4 regions of the uncultured Alteromonas sp. genome follow, and region 4 is predicted to be linked to each of the others. Evidence: predicted binding sites of a transcription regulator. Region 4 holds the regulator's gene; each other region holds the start of a gene.
What was found. Region 4 encodes FNR, which switches genes on or off when oxygen is low (the NO sensors DNR and NnrR bind a similar motif). Its sites were predicted from a motif close to TTGATCTAGATCAA; they were not measured.

Region 1: a site for FNR is predicted at 1,583-1,596, ahead of AAC006_RS01900 (DUF3149 domain-containing protein). Genes of this name have one in related genera too.
Region 2: a site for FNR is predicted at 975-988, ahead of AAC006_RS11890 (GbsR/MarR family transcriptional regulator). Genes of this name have one in related genera too.
Region 3: a site for FNR is predicted at 883-896, ahead of AAC006_RS12570 (DnaJ C-terminal domain-containing protein). Genes of this name have one in related genera too.

Annotation. Positions count from the first base shown of each region.
Region 1 covers NZ_CAXBMP010000002.1:39,683-41,888, forward strand. Annotated here, with positions in the region: gene prmB (50S ribosomal protein L3 N(5)-glutamine methyltransferase) at 1-583, opposite strand, end outside; gene smrB (endonuclease SmrB) at 672-1,265, shown strand; gene AAC006_RS01900 (DUF3149 domain-containing protein) at 1,350-1,475, opposite strand; gene AAC006_RS01905 (HAMP domain-containing sensor histidine kinase) at 1,751-2,206, opposite strand, start outside.
Region 2 covers NZ_CAXBMP010000013.1:99,458-101,663, reverse strand. Annotated here, with positions in the region: gene AAC006_RS11895 (energy transducer TonB) at 1-767, opposite strand, end outside; gene AAC006_RS11890 (GbsR/MarR family transcriptional regulator) at 1,038-1,595, shown strand; gene AAC006_RS11885 (cytochrome ubiquinol oxidase subunit I) at 1,607-2,206, shown strand, end outside.
Region 3 covers NZ_CAXBMP010000015.1:20,451-22,656, forward strand. Annotated here, with positions in the region: gene AAC006_RS12560 (hypothetical protein) at 1-59, opposite strand, end outside; gene AAC006_RS12565 (hypothetical protein) at 447-755, shown strand; gene AAC006_RS12570 (DnaJ C-terminal domain-containing protein) at 960-1,919, shown strand; gene AAC006_RS12575 (chaperone modulator CbpM) at 1,912-2,206, shown strand, end outside.
Region 4 covers NZ_CAXBMP010000012.1:103,182-105,387, reverse strand. Annotated here, with positions in the region: gene uspE (universal stress protein UspE) at 1-792, opposite strand, end outside; gene fnr (fumarate/nitrate reduction transcriptional regulator Fnr) at 890-1,630, opposite strand; gene AAC006_RS11310 (sulfite exporter TauE/SafE family protein) at 1,681-2,206, opposite strand, start outside.

The DNA.
Region 1 (2,206 bases), on a different contig from region 4:
AATGAATAGGGTAAACACGGTGACTTAATTGATGCTCTTGAATATTAATATCGGCCACTTCAAGGGCATCTTCGCTTATATCTACCGCATCAACCTGTGAGTCGGGGTACGCATGCGCAAGCGCAATAGCAATACAACCACCCCCTGTGCACATATCTAAAATATGCGACGGTGCTTCTTTAACGAAGGGCTCAAAATTATTTTGAATCAGTTCTGCAAACGGAGATCGAGGGATAAGCACGCGCTCATCAACGTAAAATGGCATGCCGCAAAACCAAGCTTCGTTGGTAATGTAAGGCAGAGGCATACGGGTTTGAACTCGTTTTAAAACAAGCTCAGCAATTTTTTCGCGCTCACTTTTTGTGAGTCTTGATGACAACATGCTGTCGCCAACATGCTCAGATAACGAATGCGGCAAGTGTAGCGCTTGCATGGTAAGGCTTAATGCTTCATCCCAAGCGTTATCGGTACCATGACCAAAATAGAGGGCGGCGTCGTTAAATCGACTGGTAGCCCACCGAATCATATCAAGTATGCTGTGTAAATCTTCGATGGCTTCTTCTAAGTAAAACTTGTCGGTCATAAGAGCTTGGGTACATCAGGAATATGAAAGCTGGTATCATACCCAAAGATAACGCCTGCGCCCACGTTAATTTGCATATCGGTTCATAATGAAAGCATTTAAAAAAGAACTAAAAGCCATGAAAAAAGGCATTGAGAAGCCAAAAGTGATTGAAGATACCTTCTCATTTGCTGATGCTGTGCAAGGTGTAAAGCCCATGGAGCAGGACAAGATTGTTCCGAATAAGAAAGTCGCCCTTGAAAAGAAAAAGCAATTAGCAGGGGTTAAAGACCTAAAAGGCAGTAAGCAGGTAGCGGCGAGTTTTAGTTTTTCCGATATGTACCAAGCCGTACTTCCGCAAGAAGGCCCCATGCGGTATTGCCGAGAAGGCGTGCCAACGCATGTACTAAAACAGCTTAGACGAGGAGACTATTCCCCTGAGTTTCTGCTGGATTTGCACGGTATGACCCGAGAAATGGCAAAAACAGAAATAGCCTCATTAATTTATACCGCCCGAAAAGAGTCGGTAGATTGTGTTTCTATTATGCACGGGTTTGGACAGGGCGTTTTAAAAAATGCACTCCCCCACTACTTAATACAGCATCCACACGTGAATGCTTTCCATCAAGCGCCACTTGAATACGGCGGACAAGCGGCATTGCTTGTGTTGCTAGATGTGCCCACGCCAGAATATAAGCGATAGTGAACGTAGTTATCGTTACTGAGTTCTTGACCTATCATTTACCTAATTCATGTCAAACGCCGCGACATACAGGCAAAACAATTTTTACTTATCAAGTTCTGCGCTGTTGTGCATAAATAGGTAGGTATAAAACACGCCCATTCCAATAATAATACCAATACCTAAAAGCGAGCCCCATACAACGGGATCTGAAATCATACTTAGTAACATAGTGTTTCTCCTCACAGGGTTAATAAGGTAATGATAGCGATTTCTTGGCGAAGGTTTGTGATCTGGATCAAGTCTGAAATACGGTAAATAGAAGGGATGTAGAGAAGTTGATCGAGATCAATGTATAAAAAAATTAAAAATAATCTAGAATGCCATTGCAAATCATTCTCATTTGCAATACATTGTACATGCCTGTTCGACGTAGGTTAAAAACGGTCTTGGCTTAGCGTCGTAAGGGGAACAGACGCCCGTCTGTTCCCCTATTTTTTTGCCTGCTACTTTGTGGTTTTATCAATAATAAAACGCACACATAACCCCTTATTTTTTCGGTTTTGAATTACTAAGTGGCCATTATGCGCATCCGTTATTTCTCGGCATAGCGCTAACCCTAATCCACTCCCATTAGCTTTAGTGGAATAAAAAGGAACCAGCGCATTCGTCATCACGCTATCCGTCATGCCTTTTCCGCTATCGAGTACTTCAATAATAACTTGAGAAGCCGTTTGTTTAATGACGAGCTCCACATCCTGTGGGTCGCCTCCCGACTCATGGGCATTTTTAAGTAAGTTAATTAATAGCTGCTCTAATTGGACTGCATCGGCTTTCACCTCAACAGCCTCTTGCATGGTTAACTTAAAGTCACATTGATTGCTGAGTTGCGCCGTTATTTTATCCCAATCAATTGTTGCTAAAACTGGTGGAGGCAATTTTGCAAATCTTCCATACCCTTG
Region 2 (2,206 bases), on a different contig from region 4:
GCCTTCAGTGCATCTGCAAATTGTTGATAGGTTTCTTCAGATAAATTAAGGCCATTAACACTTCCCATTCGCGAAAGGGTTTCGGCGGCACCATTAAAATTGCCGAAATAAAGCTGTGACTGAAAAAGATTCACCGTCGACTTAGCCAATATTGCTATAGGCAAGTGTTCGTATAAATCTACTGTAATTTGGGATTGGCGCATATATTCTAAAAAATTTTCATTTTTATAATAATAGATAGACTTTAACCACGCAGCCAAAGCATGTTCGTTTAAATTTTTAGTATGGTCTTCTACCAAATTGTCTATGGATTTTTTTATGTTAAGCATATCTGCGGTAGGGCTAGAAAGCGCATCTATGGTAGCTTGGTATTCTTTTGCAAAGGCAGGCGTCACGCTACCTTCGCTATGGCCAGCCTCTGAGTATGTGTGTTTAACAAACAGAGTTTGAGCACTTGCTACTGGCTTATTGTTAACGAGCGCAGGAGAATATTGAAGGTTTCTTATGTATTTAGTGACTTTTTTGACATATCTGTCTTTGCCTGAATAATCAAAAACAACGATATCTTTCGTTGTGCCGTCTTTGTCTATTATAAATGAAACTCTTGTCCAACCTTCCATGCCTCCGCGCGAGGTAAAGGTCTCTTCCACTTTATTAGCATTTTTTATTATTTTGGCGGCTTTAACTTCTTTGCTGTTACCATTGGCAAAAGAGAAGCTGCTGGACACGATCAATAACACGCATAATAGCGCAGAAAATATTTTCACAATTTATCCCTAATTTTTAGCGTGTTAAAAGTAATAAACCTCAACATCGCGTTTCCTGTTTAATTCTATATTGTTTATAGCACCTATCTTTTAAACTTAACAATAAATCGAAACGTCACGAGACAACTTATCAACGAACATAAGATTCACCATGCCCATTTATGTCGTTTTCGAGTTCCTCCTAACATAATTTTCATCTGATACTTGTTGATCTCAATCAAACTTCGGCATAAACTTTCAGTAATTTCTGAAAGTTCAGCAGGTATAGACATGAAAATGACACCACTTATTACTTCCGCGGTTATGCATTTCGGCGAAATGGGCAGTCGTTGGGGCTTTAACCGTACTGTGGGCCAAATTTTGGCGCTGATTGTACTTGCTGATGAACCCATCTCAGCGCAAGAAATCGCCGACGCGCTAAATATATCTCGCGGCAACACCAGCATGGGATTAAAGGAGCTTCAGTCGTGGCGCTTGGTAAAACAGCACCTTGTCCCTGGCGAACGAAAAGAGTTCTTTATTGCAGGCGGTGACATTTGGACCCTAGCAAACCGCGTATTCGAAGAGCGCCGCAAACGCGAAATAGACCCTACCATGAGTTTATTGCGAGATTTATTACTCGATACGCCCGCCAACAAAACTGAAGCCAACGCACAAGATAAGCTGAATGAAATTCATGACTTATTAGAGTCGGTAACGGCATGGTCACAAGAGCTTCAAAACCTAGGCCCCGATAAACTTAACACCTTGATGAAACTCGGCTCGGGTGTTGGCCGTATGTTAGAACTGAAAGACAAAATTCTTCCGGGAAAAAATTCCGTTAATTAAGGAGACTATCTGTGGATGCGTTTTTGCTGTCTCGTTTACAATTTGCATTAAATATTAGTTTTCATATTCTGTTTCCTACTATCACCATGGCAATGGGATGGTTCCTTTTCTACTTCAAATTTCGCTCAAATGTAACCGGCCACCCTGTTTGGATGCGTATGTACCGCTTCTGGGTGCGCGTATTCGCACTAAGCTTTGCACTTGGTGTAGTAAGTGGCGTGACCATGTCTTTCCAATTTGGTACCAACTGGCCCGGCTTCATGGAGCGGGTGGGTAATGTGGCAGGCCCCCTATTGGGCTACGAAGTCCTTACTGCGTTTTTCTTAGAAGCCACCTTCCTTGGTATTATGCTGTTTGGTATTCGCCGAGTCCCTAATTGGTTACACACCCTTTCAACATTGATTGTGGCAGTGGGCACTACCATGTCAGCCTTTTGGATTTTGGCGCTTAACAGCTGGATGCAAACGCCTCAGGGGCATGAAGTTATAGATGGCGTTGTGTATGCGGTAAATTGGAGCGAAATTATTTTTAATCCTTCGTTCCCGTATCGCTTTGTACACATGATGCTAGCTTCGGGTTTGACGGCCAGTTTCTTAATTGCCGGTTTGTCG
Region 3 (2,206 bases), on a different contig from region 4:
CTTACCCAAGCAGGAAACACCAAGATCATTGCACAACAACCTAGCATTAACTGTTTCATGTTCATTCCTTAAAGTAGGGGGGAAATTACCAATCCATCGTGAAGCGACAGCAATCTGCATCTATAGAGCGATTGGTGTTGGAGTGAGTATTGCCGGATCCTACGAAAAAGAACTTACGGAAACTTAACGGTTTAAAAATACGTCATGAAGTGAGACTTACGGGATGGGTAAGTGTATTTAATTCAGTTGGTTAGGTTGTTTCGGTGAGTTTGTAAGATATTGGGTTTAGCTATTGTTTGCGCAACTAAAAGGCGTGTTAAAACTATTCTATAGTGAACTTTTTGCTTTAAGTTTTTTGTTGATTAGCTCTGCTTTCTTGGTATTTATCTAGGTTTTCGTTTAAGTTTAGCGTCTGCGAACGTTAGCCCCTAAGATGGACCCTATCGATGAAAAAACTTTCTAAAGTGCAAATTAAACAACAAGCACTTGTCCTTGATGTCGCGAACATGCTTGAAGAGCAAGGGCGCGCTGAAATTCCTGGCATGGTGCAGTGCTGGTTTGATATGAAATACGAGATGTTCCCAAGTTCTTTATTACTGCGCTTTCAGTTTGAAGATGAACAATCCTTAGCCGCCGCGGAACCGGAATTATTAAAATGGCGAAAGCGATTAAGCGCCGCCATGGTGAAAAAAGGGGTTATTCTAAAAGATATGCGAAGACACCTGGTCTTTACTGTAGAAGGGCCTGATGATTAAATCAGGTTTGCGTTTTTTGTGCGGGTCACATTGCATTAGCCCCCTTCATTTTTAGCCTAAATTGAAGCCAAACTTCCTATACAACGTTAATCATAACCTTCCCCGTTTTTTGCAGTCCTGACGATATTTGATCAATATCAAACGATACTTTATCGGCATCCGCTATATTAAGTACTTTATAGTCACTACGCTGAGCATCATTGAATGGAATTTAAAGATTATTATCAGATCCTTGGTGTTAAAGAAGATGCTGATTTAAAGGAAATAAAAAAAGCCTATCGTAAGCTTGCCCTAAAGCTGCACCCAGATATGCAGCCTGACAGTAATTCCGATGAAGAATTTAAAGAATTAGTTGAAGCTTATGAGGTGCTTAAAGATCCGCAGCGCAGAGCTGAATATGACGAATTGAAAAAATATGGTGCTACTTCACACGATAATTTTCAACCGCCACCAGGCTGGCAGAGCAATAATGATTTCAATGGTGCTCACACTGGCGGGGACTTTTCAGACTTTTTTAATTCCGTATTTGGCGGTGGTTTTAATCAGGGGCCGCGTAGTCATCAAGCAGATGATTTTTCAGGGTTTAGCAATCACGGCCAAGATGCTGAGATTGAAGTGCCAGTATTCCTTGAAGATTTGTTTTCAGAAGCGCCAAAAACAATTCAGTTTTCGGTACCATCACTAGAAAACGGCCAGATAAAACACGTCAATAAAACCCTTAAAGTTAAAATACCAGTCGGCGTGGTTGACTCAGAGCGGATTAGGCTTAAAGGCCAGGGTGGCAAAGGGCAGGGGCAAGGTAGAGATGGCGATCTCTATTTACACATACGTTTAGTACCGCACCCATTGTTTGATGTTGAAGGGCATAACCTTGTTCTAACTGTACCTGTTTTACCGTGGGAAGCAGCACTGGGATGCAAGGTTGAAGTGCCAACGTTGACCGGCAAAATTAGTTTAAATATCAAGCCAAATAGTCAAACAGGCCAAAAATTACGGGTTAAGGGTAAAGGGCTTAAAATGAAAACCGGCGTTGGCGATATGATTGCAGTTTTAAAAATCGTTATACCAAACACATCCAGTGATGAAGACAACGTATTATGGCAACAACTAGCGGAATTAAAACACGACGACCCTCGCTCACAATGGAGTAAAGAAAATGGTTGATACGCTGCTAGTAATATCATTCGAAGAACTTTGCCAAGTTGAACGGTTAAACCAAGAATTGATAGTTGAAGTTATTGATTACGGGATAGCTGAACCTGTTTCTGGCGACGATAAGAACGACTGGATGTTCGATACCAGCAGTGTTCGTTGGGTCAAAAAAGCCATAACGCTATATTCTCAATTAGAGTTGGATTGGGTAGCGGTAGCGATGATTGTTGAGTTACTGAAACAAAAAGAAAAGCTGACGGAAGAAAATGAATATCTTCACCGTCGGCTAACGCGGTTTT
Region 4 (2,206 bases):
GATAACAAGTTCAGCGTCTATATCTTTGGCTATCTTTGGAATGACTTTTTCAGGAAGGCCTTCCTTCACATAACAGCGCTTACTATCGATAGCATACTTCTCGCTGTGTGTGTTCATCTCAAGTTCGTGATGATGCTTTACCGCGTTGTTGTATGTGTCTGGGTCAAACTCAGGAACTTCAATAGCAATATTTAGCGGCGTAGCTGGGTAGCTGTTTACCAAATTTACGTTACCGCTGAGCAGCGCGGCATAATCGTTAGCAATCACCGTGATTTTGTCGTTAAGTAAGGCATGCTCGTCGTCTTCACTGCCTACATTTACCGCGGCAATAATTTCACCATTTTCAGGCCATTCATGATCTTTAACCAATAATACGGGGGAGGGACATTTTCTAAGTAGATGCCAGTCTGTAGGAGTAAAAATAACAGAAGCTAAATCGTCATGGCGCTTAGTTGCTTTTACCACTAAATCTATACTGTTGTCGATGACATAATGCACCACAGCTTCAAAGGCACGGTTGTTCCATTCCACAACTATATCTGTTTTAGAAAAACCTAAGTCGTCTAAAGTTTTTTTCAACCATCCAGCATGTTCTTTAGTGACCGCATCACGCATGGCTTCACGATCATCAGGGCTAAGCATGGTTGTCATATCGTAAGATAAGTCGTAAACCACCAGCATGGCGGTGACAGAGGCACCTGTCTTTTTGGCAAGTTCATATGCACGGCTAAGCGCAGGTTGGGTTTCTCTATCGGCTTCAATAACCGCTAAAATACGCTCATACTTAATCATAACCCCTCCAAACATAGTCAGAATTTTGGTTGCTACAATTTAAGTGTAATACCTATTTGCTATTACGTAACTTGTTTTAGATCAAAAGCTTTGAAGATTAGCTATTACAGGCGATATTAGGTGCAACCACAGACGTTAAACGTTGTGACATCTCATCAAAATCTAAAATAGTGATGAGTTTACCGTCCACTTGGATAATATTTTCTTTTTGAAAACGGCTTAACAGGCGGCTAATGGTCTCAATAGTTAGACCAAGATAGTTCCCAATTTCATTTCGAGTCATGGTTAGGTGAAATTCTTTATTTGAAAATCCACGTTCTTCGAAACGTTGAGAAAGCTGAGAGAGGAAATACAATAGACGTTCTTCCGCTGAGCGTTTATTAAGCAACATCATGAGATCATGATCTTGTTTAATTTCCGCACTCATAAAACTCATTATTTGATGTCTTAACTTAGGAAATTGAACCGACATTTCATCAAGCGTTTCATACGGTAATTCGCACACCATGGCGGTTTCTAATGCCTGAGCATAACTTTGGTGCTTATTTTCCCGTAAGGCATCGAAGCCGATAATATCGCCAGGGAAGTGAAAACCTGTAATCTGCTCTTCACCATCTGAATTGGTGACGAAAGACTTAAAAGAGCCCGTGCGTACTGCGTAAAGAGAGTTGAATTTATCTCCCGACTTTACCAGCAAATCACTCTTGTGAAGGGGTTTCTTTCGCTCAATAATATCATCTAAAGATTCAATCTCAGTCTTGTTTAGCGCAACGGGCAAACACAAGTGGCTGAAACTGCAATTTTGACAATGAATTGAGAATTGGCTTCCTTTGCTCATAGGTTCAAACTATAAATAGGGTCGACTTAATATTAATCTTACTCTTTTGTTTATGAAATTGCTGCATAAATTAAAAAGAGAGCGTAAATAGCCACTATTACGGAAAAGCATTGTCTTACCACGGGGTGCCTAAAACCAGCTATTAGGTACTGGCTACCTGCGCTTGCAGCTAACAAAGTGGGCAGAGTACCTAACCCAAAAAATAACATGATGGCAGCGCCGTCAACGGCCGACCCCGATGCTAATGACCACGTTAACGTGGAATAGACCAACCCGCAGGGTAGCCAGCCCCATATAAAACCATAGGGTAGTGCATAAACCGGGCTTTTGAATGGAAGAAATCGTTTAGATATTGGCTGAATAGCTTTAAATAAGCCGCGTCCCATAGCTTCAATATAATTCAAGCCTTGCCACCACTTTCCCAAATAACACGCTAATAGCAGCAGCATAACGCCACTAATCAAAGATAAAACGGGTTTAGCAATAGGCACAAACTCGGTGGCCATTTGGCCGACAGCGCCTGTAATAGCGCCGGCTAATGTGTAGCTGAGGATACGGCCAAAATTATAGGCAAGG